DNA from 3 places in the Arthrobacter sp. K41 genome. Region 1 is predicted to be linked to each of the others. Evidence: predicted binding sites of a transcription regulator. Region 1 holds the regulator's gene; each other region holds the start of a gene.
The links. The regulator HrcA, encoded in region 1, represses chaperone genes, less so after heat shock. The targets are predictions, from matches to a motif close to TTNGCACTCGNNNNNNNCGAGTGCNAA.
Positions count from the first base shown of each region.

Region 2: the regulator HrcA is predicted to act here: its motif matches at 1,578-1,604, upstream of AC5RTE_RS13435 (FmdB family zinc ribbon protein).
Region 3: the regulator HrcA is predicted to act here: its motif matches at 1,705-1,731, upstream of AC5RTE_RS11650 (Hsp20/alpha crystallin family protein).

Region 1 covers NZ_JBNHEW010000001.1:450,511-453,780, forward strand. The annotation lists gene AC5RTE_RS02105 (16S rRNA (uracil(1498)-N(3))-methyltransferase) at 1-30, opposite strand, end outside; gene dnaJ (molecular chaperone DnaJ) at 33-1,160, opposite strand; gene hrcA (heat-inducible transcriptional repressor HrcA) at 1,240-2,253, opposite strand; gene AC5RTE_RS02120 (DUF3097 domain-containing protein) at 2,429-3,270, shown strand, end outside.
Region 2 covers NZ_JBNHEW010000005.1:182,849-186,118, reverse strand. The annotation lists gene AC5RTE_RS13445 (AAA family ATPase) at 1-404, shown strand, start outside; gene cpaB (Flp pilus assembly protein CpaB) at 436-1,161, opposite strand; gene AC5RTE_RS13435 (FmdB family zinc ribbon protein) at 1,252-1,524, opposite strand; gene AC5RTE_RS13430 (5-formyltetrahydrofolate cyclo-ligase) at 1,638-2,258, opposite strand; gene galU (UTP--glucose-1-phosphate uridylyltransferase GalU) at 2,367-3,270, shown strand, end outside.
Region 3 covers NZ_JBNHEW010000004.1:220,478-223,747, reverse strand. The annotation lists gene AC5RTE_RS11660 (histidine phosphatase family protein) at 1-73, shown strand, start outside; gene AC5RTE_RS11655 (NAD(P)H-hydrate dehydratase) at 57-1,025, shown strand; gene AC5RTE_RS11650 (Hsp20/alpha crystallin family protein) at 1,208-1,630, opposite strand; gene AC5RTE_RS11645 (S9 family peptidase) at 2,237-3,270, shown strand, end outside.

The sequences.
Region 1 (3,270 bases):
GGGCGCGGTGAAAAAGACGGGGTTGCTCACCGCTACAGGTTACCGAGCCGGTCCCGGAGCTTGGCGAACATGCCGCCGCCGGCAGCAAGTTTGCCATCGGTGATCTGCTCGCCGCGAAGTTTGGCCAACTGCCGCAGCAGGTCCTCCTGCTGCGCATCGAGCTTGGCGGGAGTCTCCACCTGGAGATGGACCTTCAGGTCGCCGCGGCCGTACCCGCGCAGATGGGTGACGCCCAGTCCGCGCAGGGTGATGATTTCGCCGGACTGGGTGCCGGCCTTCACGTCGATCTCCTGGGGCCCGTCGAAGGTTTCCAGGGTTACGTCGGTGCCCAGGGCAGCCGCCGTCATGGGAATGTTCAGGGTGGCGTGCAGGTCGTCGCCTTCCCGGACATAGGTGGCATCGTTGTTGACGCGGATTTCCACGTACAGGTCGCCGGCGGGACCGCCGGCGGGACCGGCTTCGCCCTGGCCGGACAGCTGGATGCGTGTCCCTGTGGCGACGCCGGCAGGAACCTTGATGGTCAGGGAACGGCGGCTGCGGATCCGGCCCTGCCCGCTGCACTCGTTGCAGGGGTCCTTGATAACAGTTCCAAAACCTTCGCAGGTGCCGCAGGGCGCGGCGGTCATGACCTGGCCCAGGATTGAGCGGACAGCCCTCTGGACCTGGCCGCTGCCGCCGCAAATATCGCAGCGCTCAGGATGGGTTCCGGGCCGGCAGCAGGAGCCCTCACAGGTGGGGCAGAGTACTGCCGTGTCCACTTCGAGCTTCTTGTTGACCCCAAATACGGCGTCGCGGAGCTCGATCCTGACGCTGATGAGCGCATCCTGCCCGCGCCGGACCCTTGAGGCGGGGCCCGTGGTGCCACCTGCGCCGAAGAAGGTGTCGAAGATGTCCTGGAAAGCGAAGCCCTGGCCGGCGTAGGCCCCGCCGCCGAATCCGTTGTCCGTGCCGTTCTCGTTGCCGGTGGTGTCGTAGACCCGGCGCTTCTGGGGATCCGAGAGAACCTCGTAGGCGTGGGTTACTGCCTTAAAGCGGTCCGCAACATCTTCACCGGGATTCACATCCGGGTGAAGGGTTCGGGCCAGCTTGCGGTAGGCCTTCTTGATCTCTTCCCCGGTGGCATCCGGTGCGACTCCAAGGACTTCGTAGTGGCTGCTCAAAGTTTGTATCTCTTCCTTGTTGTTCTGCCTGCAGTCGTGCTGCATACACTGCTGTGCGCCCAGGGGCGCTGTACTGCGGTCAGGGTCCCAGGATCCGTGACAGGTAACGGGCCACAGCCCTCACTGCCGCCATGGTGGTGGGGTAATCCATCCTGGTGGGACCCAGCACGCCGATTTTGGCGACACTGTCCGGGCCGTAGCCCGTGGCCACGACGGATGCCTCCGCCAGGCCATCGTAGGGGTTTTCACGCCCGATGCTCACGGCAACTCCGCGGTGGTCCTGCGCCATCTCGCTCAGCAGGCGCAGCATCACCACCTGCTCCTCGAGCGCCTCCAGCACAGGTCCGATGCTTAGCGGAAAATCAACGTTGGACCGCGCAAGGTTTGCTGTGCCGGCCATCACCATCCGGTCTTCGCGGCTGCTGTGGGCCAGGGCCTCCAGCCCGTGCGCAAGTGCCTGGGCTGCCTGGCGTTGACCGGGGGCAGCCCCGGACACCACTGCGGGCAGGGACTGTCCGAGCTGCGCCAGGGGAGTTCCGGCGAGCGATCCGAGGAAGCGGCCGCGCAAAGCAGCGATGGCATCATCCGCGAGGTCCTGCCCGACGTCGATGACCCGCTGTTCAACCTTGCCGCTGTCGGCGATCAGTACCACCAGCACCTTCCGCGGGGCAAGGAGAACGAATTCGATGTGGCGGACCAGTGCCCGGTTGAGGTGTGGGTACTGGACCACCGCCACCTGGTTTGTCAGCTGGGACAGGAGCCGGACGGTGCGTTCCAGCACGTCGTCAAGGTCGTCCGCGCCTTCGAGCAGTGACTGGATGGCACGCCGCTCAGCCTGGGACAAAGGCTTTACTGCGGAAATCTGGTCGACGAAGAGCCGGTAGCCCTTGTCGGTGGGGATACGGCCTGCGCTGGTGTGCGGTGCGGTGATCAGTCCTTCGTCCTCAAGCGCTGCCATGTCGTTGCGGATGGTTGCGCTGGAGACACCGAGATGGTGCCGCTCCACCAGGGCCTTGGACCCGACGGGCTCACGGGAGTGGACGTAGTCCTCCACTATGGCCCGCAATACTTCCAGTTTGCGCGGCTCGCTCACACTCCACCTCCATCCAGGTTCAGGGCAGTCGTTCTGCCCGCACCGTATCTCTCCAGGGGTTAGCACTCGACATGCCCAAGTGCTAACAGTCTAATATGACTCGCCCCGTTGTTAGCATTGGTACCGCTCCGGGCGAAATTCCGGGCCACCATCCAGCACGAAGCGGAGTGATTCCATGCATTACCAGAACTGGGGAGCCCAGGACCTGTCCGCACCTGCCCGGACGCAACTGCCGGAAGTACCCGTGGAGCGGGGCATGGTGCTGGAGGATGTCCAGTCCGGCTGGGTGGGCGCGGTGACCCGGGTAGAGAAATCGGGTGGAATGCATGTGGTGGCCCTGGAGGACCGCCGCGGCAAGTCCCGGTCCTTCCGGCTGGGTTTCGGGTTCCTCCTTGAAGGGCAGGCAATCCGGCTGATGCCCCCGTCCCCGCGGCCGGCCGCGGGCTCCGGGGCCGCGGCCGGCAGGACGGCGTCGGGTTCTGTCCGGGTGGCTGGGCAGCGGGCCCAGGTTGCCAAGGCGAGCCGCATCTGGGTGGAGGGAAAGCACGACGCCGAGCTCGTCGAGAAGGTATGGGGCGATGACCTTCGGGTGGAGGGCATCGTCGTCGAACCCCTCCACGGCATTGATGACCTCGCTGCCGCTGTGGCCGATTTTAAGCCGGGCCCGGCCAGGCGCCTGGGGGTGCTCGTGGACCACCTGGTGCCCGACTCAAAGGAGTCGCGCATTGCCGAATCCGTGATGTCCTCTCCCGGCGCTGCAGGCAATGTGCTGATTGTGGGGCACCCCTACGTTGACGTGTGGCAGGCAATCCGCCCGGCTGTGCTGGGAATCGAGAAATGGCCGGTGGTGCCGCGCGGGCAGGACTGGAAAACCGGCATCCTGTCCGCCTTCGGCTGGCCTCACGAGACCAAAGAGGACATCGGCCTCGGGTGGCAGAAGCTGCTGGGCGCCGTCCGCAGCTACGCCGATCTGGAGGCGTCGCTGCTGGGGAGGGTGGAGGAAGTCATCGATTTCCT
Region 2 (3,270 bases), on a different contig from region 1:
CCGACCGGATTGCCGGCTACCTGGGACTTGAGCGGGTGGTGCTTCCCGGGCGGACGGCACCCTCAACAGGATTCCTTGACGACGATGTGGACCAGGCGCTGAATGGTATCGATGCCGGGGAACAGGCACGCCCCCGGCCGCAGGACAAAGAATTGGACAGCAAGGAGGCGGTCTCCATGGCCCCTGAAGAGAACAACAACGCAGCTGGGGACGCGCAGTCCGTCCCCGTTGACCCGGCTCCGGAAGACGAACAGGATCAAGAGCAGGGCAAGGACCACGTTCAGGGCGCGACGCAAGGCATTCTGCCGACGAAGGCCTCGGAAGATGACCCGAGGCGCTGGGGCGATGCCGACGACGATCACGATGCCTGGCTGAAGGAACAGAAGCCGCCGCACTGGGGCTGATAAACCGGGGCCGGCCACGCTTCCGCGGTGTCTAGGGCCCAACGAGGACGAAAAACAGCTTGCCCTGGGTGGAAGCGCCGGCCAGCCGTGCAGCTTGCTCGCCGCTGGCGGCCACCACGATGAGCCCGTCCGTCTCCGCCGTGCCCAGCCACTGCCCGCTCCCGCCGCCCTTGCCGGAGGTCCACAAAACCGGCACAGCCGTAGCCAGGACTTCGGACGGTGCCTGCTGGTCGAAGCCGTTGCCCGCCGTCAGCACCACGTTCACCAGCTGGCCCGGCGAGACGAGCTGGATGGACGACGGATCAGCCATGCGCAGCGGAACTGCTGCTGAGCCCGGCGGCGTGCCTGCCAAAAGCCCGGGACCCAGCAGCTGGGCGTCCGTCAGCAGCTGTCCTTTGCGCAGCGGAGCCGCCAGCTGCTTACCGGCCAACCCGCTCTCGTTGTCCAGGAAACCTGCGGCCATCATGGCCGGCGGCACCTGAACCCTTGCTAGATCTGCCGGTGCCATTGTTGAACCGGCGGGGAGATCCCTGGCAGCGGCCAGGGCAGTGACAGTGTGGACGGGCGCGGGGGTGAGCTGGTCGACGGTGATGGAAGCCGCTCCACACAGCAGCAACGCCGCAGCAAGCCGCCGGTTCCGGCTCAGCCACCTGCCGAACCAGGCCGCGACCGATCTGCGGCCGGAGCTGACAGGACGCCGAGGGGTGCGCGGATGGCGTGAAGCAGCGCGGCCGGGGCCAAGAAGGTTAAGAGGCATGCGCCTACGCTATGGCTGCGGGAATGACCGCACCAGGAGCGCGGCGCGCTATGTGGACAAGCCGGACCGGCCGGCGTCCAATGGCCTTGCTTAGCTGGCTGCGGCCGCCGGAGCGGACGCGGCAGGCGCCGCAGCGGGAGCGGGCGTTGCAGCCGCCGGGGCAGGCGAGACCGTGCTTCCCTTCGAGTCCCGGGAATCAGTGCGGTAGAAGCCGGAGCCCTTGAACACAACACCCACGCTGTTGAACTTCTTGCGCAGCGTCCCCTGGCATTCGGGGCACGAGGTCAGCGTGCTGTCCGAAAACGACTGGACGATATCGAAGGCATGGCCGCAATCCTTGCAGGCGTACGCATACGTTGGCACTGGTGCTCCTCCTCTTGGGCAAACGAGAGGTCCCGTGCTGCGCGGTCGTACCGTTAGCAGTCGCAGGGCCTGAGTGCTAATTCTATCATCTCCGCAACACCGCGCCGCGGGACCTAGTGGTGCCCGTTGAGCTGCCGGAACCCGGAAGGTGCCAGGACGGCAGGGACGGGGCGGTCGAACTCCTCCTCCGGAATTTCACCGACGGGGAGCAGTTCTTCGTCATAGATAACCGCCGCGAGCGGAATATCCTTCCCCGCTGTTGCCAGATGCCCCAGAAACTTGTCGTAGTACCCCCCGCCTTGCCCGACCCGGTTGCCGGCAAGGTCGACGGCGGTGGCCGGGATGAAAAGTGCGGCGGCGGTTCCTGCCACATCGGGTCCATGCCGGTCGCCGATCGGTTCCAGGATGGGCGCGTACCGGCTCTGCTCAAAACCGGCGTCCGGGTTCCAGAAGACCCACGCCAGTTCCCGCCCGGGTTCGCACACCGGGAGCAGGACCCGGTGGCCGTTGTTGTGGAGTGCGTCGATCAACGGAAGGGTGGGCGGTTCGACGCCGACCCCAAAGTAAACGCAGAACGTGGCAGGAGCTCCACCGGCCAGGGAGGCGGCCCAATCCACGCCATGGCGGGCGATTCCTGTCCCTGCGGCTTCCAATTGCTGCGGGGTCAAGGCTGCCCGCCGCAGACGGTGTGCGGTACGGATCCTGGTCTTGGTTGCCTTCGCATCCTCAAGCACGCTGTACTCCTCCATCGGTCGCCGTTCGGCGGTAGGTCTGTGCCGCAGGGGCTGCCCCCGGCCGTTCAATGATTACTGAATGCTTGACGCTGACGTTAGATTAGTCGGGTGACTACCAGTAACCCGAGAGTTCGCAAAGCCGTTATCCCCGCTGCCGGACTCGGCACCAGGTTCCTGCCTGCCACCAAGGCCATGCCCAAGGAAATGCTTCCGGTCGTGGACAAGCCTGCCATCCAGTACGTCGTTGAGGAAGCCGTGAACGTGGGCCTGAACGATGTCCTGATGATTACCGGGCGGAACAAGCGGGCCCTGGAAGACCACTTTGACAGGGTGCCGGCGCTGGAATCCACCCTGGAGGACAAGGGCGACACCGCGAAGCTGGCGTCCATCCAGGCCGCCAGCAACCTGGGCGACATCCACTACGTCCGCCAGGGCGACCCGAACGGCCTGGGCCATGCCGTGCTGCGTGCAAGGCAGCACGTGGGCAACGAAGCCTTCGCCGTCCTGCTGGGCGACGACCTCATCGACGCCCGCGACGAACTCCTCAGCACCATGATCGAGGTGCAGGCGAAAACGGGAGGGTCCGTCGTCGCGCTCATCGAGGTGGACCCGTCCCAGATCAGCGCCTATGGCTGTGCCGATATTGCAGAGATCGACGGCGAGGGCTTTGTCCGCGTCAACCGCCTCGTGGAGAAACCCTCCGCCGAGGAAGCCCCTTCCAACCTTGCAGTCATTGGCCGCTACGTGCTGCACCCCGCCGTCTTTGACGTCCTCGAACGCACCGGACCTGGCCGTGGCGGCGAAATCCAGCTCACTGATGCCCTGCAGGAGCTCGCGTCCGGCGACGGCGAGGGGCAAGGCGTCTACGGCGTTGTCTTCCGGGGACGCCGCTATGATACGGGCGACAAGCTGAGCTACCTCAAGGCCTGCGTCCAGCTCGCCATCGACAGCGAAGACCTCGGTCCGGGCCTGCGGGAGTGGCTGCCGGGCTTCACCGCCGGCCTGTCCAAGT
Region 3 (3,270 bases), on a different contig from region 1:
GGCGGACCACCTTACCGAGCAGGGCGTAACAGTGACCGAACACGCAGGAGACGCCAGTGTCCACCCAAAGTGATTCCGTAGCCACCGCCGGAACCGGCACCGCGTCGCCCACGCTGGTGACGCCGTCCCTGCTGCGCGACTGGCCGCTGCCGGCGCCGGGCGCGGACAAGTATTCGCGGGGCTCCGTGCTGGTGATCGGCGGTGCCCGGGCCACGCCCGGAGCGGCACTCCTGGCAGGTACCGCTGCGTTGCGGGCAGGCGCCGGAAAGCTCACGCTCGCCGTGGCCGAGTCGGTAGCAATGCAGTTGGGCGTGGCCCTCCCGGAGTGCGGGGCGATGGGGCTTCCGGAAACCGCCGAGGGGTCGCTGACAGGTGAGGGCCTGGACCGGATTTCTTCTTATCTCGACCGCGCCGATGCGATCCTGGTGGGCCCCGGGCTTGACGATCCGGACCTCGCCGAGGAGCTGCTGCGGGCACTGCTGGACCGGGAATCGGGCGGCTCCGGTGATTCAGGCTCTGGTGAGGGGACCACAGGCAGAGGTCCCGCCGTCGTGCTTGATGCCTACGCCCTCGGCGGCCTGGTGAAGGTGGCGGACCGGCTGGATCCGTGGAAGGGGCGGCTGATCCTCACGCCGAACCCGAAGGAAGCCGCTGTCCTGCTGGAGCGCGACGTGGAGGACCTGCCGGCAGATATTGCTGAGATCGCCGACAAGTTCCAGGCCGTGGTGAGCTGCCAGGGCTTCATCGGCCGACCCTCCGGCGGGGACGCACCGGAGGAATCGGAACTCTGGAAGATGACCACCGGGTACGGAGGCCTGGGAACATCCGGGAGCGGGGACGTGCTGGCCGGGGCGATCACGGGCCTGCGCGCCCGGGGAACCACCAGCGCGCAGGCGGCATGCTGGGGGACCCACCTTCACGCCGCCGCAGCAGACCGGCTCGCCAGCAGGTTGGGCCCACTGGGATTCCTGGCCCGCGAACTGGCCGACGAATTGCCCGCCCTGATGCTGGAGCTGAACACCTAAAGCCATCCCCGGCGGTTCCAGCCCGGACATGGGACGACCCCCGGCCGAAACCGGGGGCCACCGTATCGGGAAATGCAGGCCTACCCTGCCCGTGCGCGTCCAGCGCTGTGGCGTGCTCAGAATGGCTATCCGCCCAAAAGGCAGTCAACAGTCTTTGCCCGACATCCCGATCCTGCTGGGGACTAGGCGGAAATTTCCTGCTTTGCCCCCTTCGTCTCAATCTCAATTTTACGCGGCTTGGCCTTCTCAGCGACAGGAATCCGCAGGGTAAGGACGCCGGCGTCGTAAGACGCCTTCACGTTGTCGGTGTCCAGGGTGTCACCAAGGATCAGCTGGCGGCTGAACACGCCGCGCGGCCGCTCGGAGGCGATCATCTCGGTATCCTTGCCTACAGGTTCAGGGCGTTCTGCCCGCACCGTCAGGACATTCCGTTCGACATCAAGGTCCACTGAGTCCGCTGCAACACCGGGCAGATCAAAGGCGACTACGAAGTCCTGGCCTTCGCGCCAGGCGTCCATGGGCATCGCTGCCGGACGCGCTGCCGTGCCGAGGACCTGCTGGGCCAGCCTGTCCAGCTCGCGGAACGGATCGGTTCGCATCAACATGGCTTCCCTCCTCGTGAGAGACGGTCCAACATAGTTTTTGTACCAGCCGATCTGTATTGGCTGATATAGATTTTTTAGCACTGGCCAAAAAGATCTGCAAGTGGTTCCGGGAAAAATTTTTCCTGCTCCTGACCGGGCGCCCGGCCACGAAAAGGGGCCTTCGCAGCGTGCGAAGACCCCTTCACGTGACGGGTTGCCGTTCAGCTTCGGGTGGGGTCCGGGCGAAGCGGTGCAGGCCCGGGATCCGGCACCGGCAGCGGCCCGGGAGGCTCCGGCACCGGGAATGGGTTGGGCGGCGGCGGACCAGGATGGCCGGGGTGGGCAGGATCAGGGCTTGGGCCCGGCTCCGGCGGAAACGGCTCGGGCTCGTGCACTGGCGGGATGGTCATAAACTTCCCCTCTCACGCTGGGCGGATGTTGCCTTAGCGGAAACAGAATACGCCTGCCTCCGGAGCCCTACTAGGGCAGCCCCCTCCCGGGTGCGCCGGCAGGCCATGGTCCCGGGTGGCTCGGTTCAGCGACCCAACCTGGCATGGCATCGCCAGGGTTCTCGTCCGGTAGCGAACGGCCGGTTCATTGTCAGGGCGGGTGGATATATTTGAACTCATGACCCAGACTCCGCTGCAGGATTCCGCCCGCACCGCCGCCACCGCCCCGAATCCCCCGGTTGCCAAGAAGATTCCGTTCGAGCGGCGTCACCATGGGGACACGTTCGTGGACAACTACGAGTGGCTGCGGAATAAGGATTCTGCCGAGGTAGTGGAGCACCTGAAGGCCGAGAACAGCTACCAGGAAGCGGTCACCGCGCACCAGGAGCCGCTCCGTGAAGCGATCTTCCAGGAAATCAAGGGCCGCACGCAAGAGACCGACCTGTCCGTCCCGCACCGGAAGGACGGCTGGTGGTACTTCAGCCGCTCGGTGGAAGGCAAGGAATACGGCATCCAGTGCCGGGTCCGTGCCGGCAACAGCGGCAACCCGGTGGAGGACTGGACGCCCCCGGCGGTGGAACCCGGCGTGGAGATTCCAGGCGAGGAAATCCTGCTGGACGGAAACGTCGAAGCGGAAGGAAAGCCGTTCTTTTCCGTCGGTGGCACAGCTGTCACCGTCGACGGCAACCTCTACGCCTATGCCGTGGACAATGCCGGCGACGAACGCTTCACCGTGCACATTAAGGACCTCCGGACCGGCGAACTCCTGCCTGACGTCATCGAGAACGTGTTCTACGGCGTCTCCTTCTCCCCCGACGGCACCCGCATCTTCTACACAGTGGTTGACGATTCCTGGCGCCCGTACCAGGTCAAGGCCCACACGCTGGGAACGCCCGTCAGCGAGGACGTGGTGGTTTACCAGGAGGACGACGTCGCCATGTGGCTGGGCTTCGAACTCTCCGCGGACCGGCGCTACCTCGTGCTGGGCATCGGCTGCTCCGAGTACAGCGAAACGCGCCTGCTCCGTTTCGATGATCCCAGCCAGGAACTCACCACCGTGATTTCCCGCGATGAGCGCGTGCTGTACGAGGCCGAACCCTTCCTGCTGCCGGGCCCGGACGGCCTAAAGACCGAACGCATCCTGCTCACCCACAACCGCGGTGCCATCAACTCCATGGTCTCCCTGACGGACTGGGCAGAGCTTCACAAGCC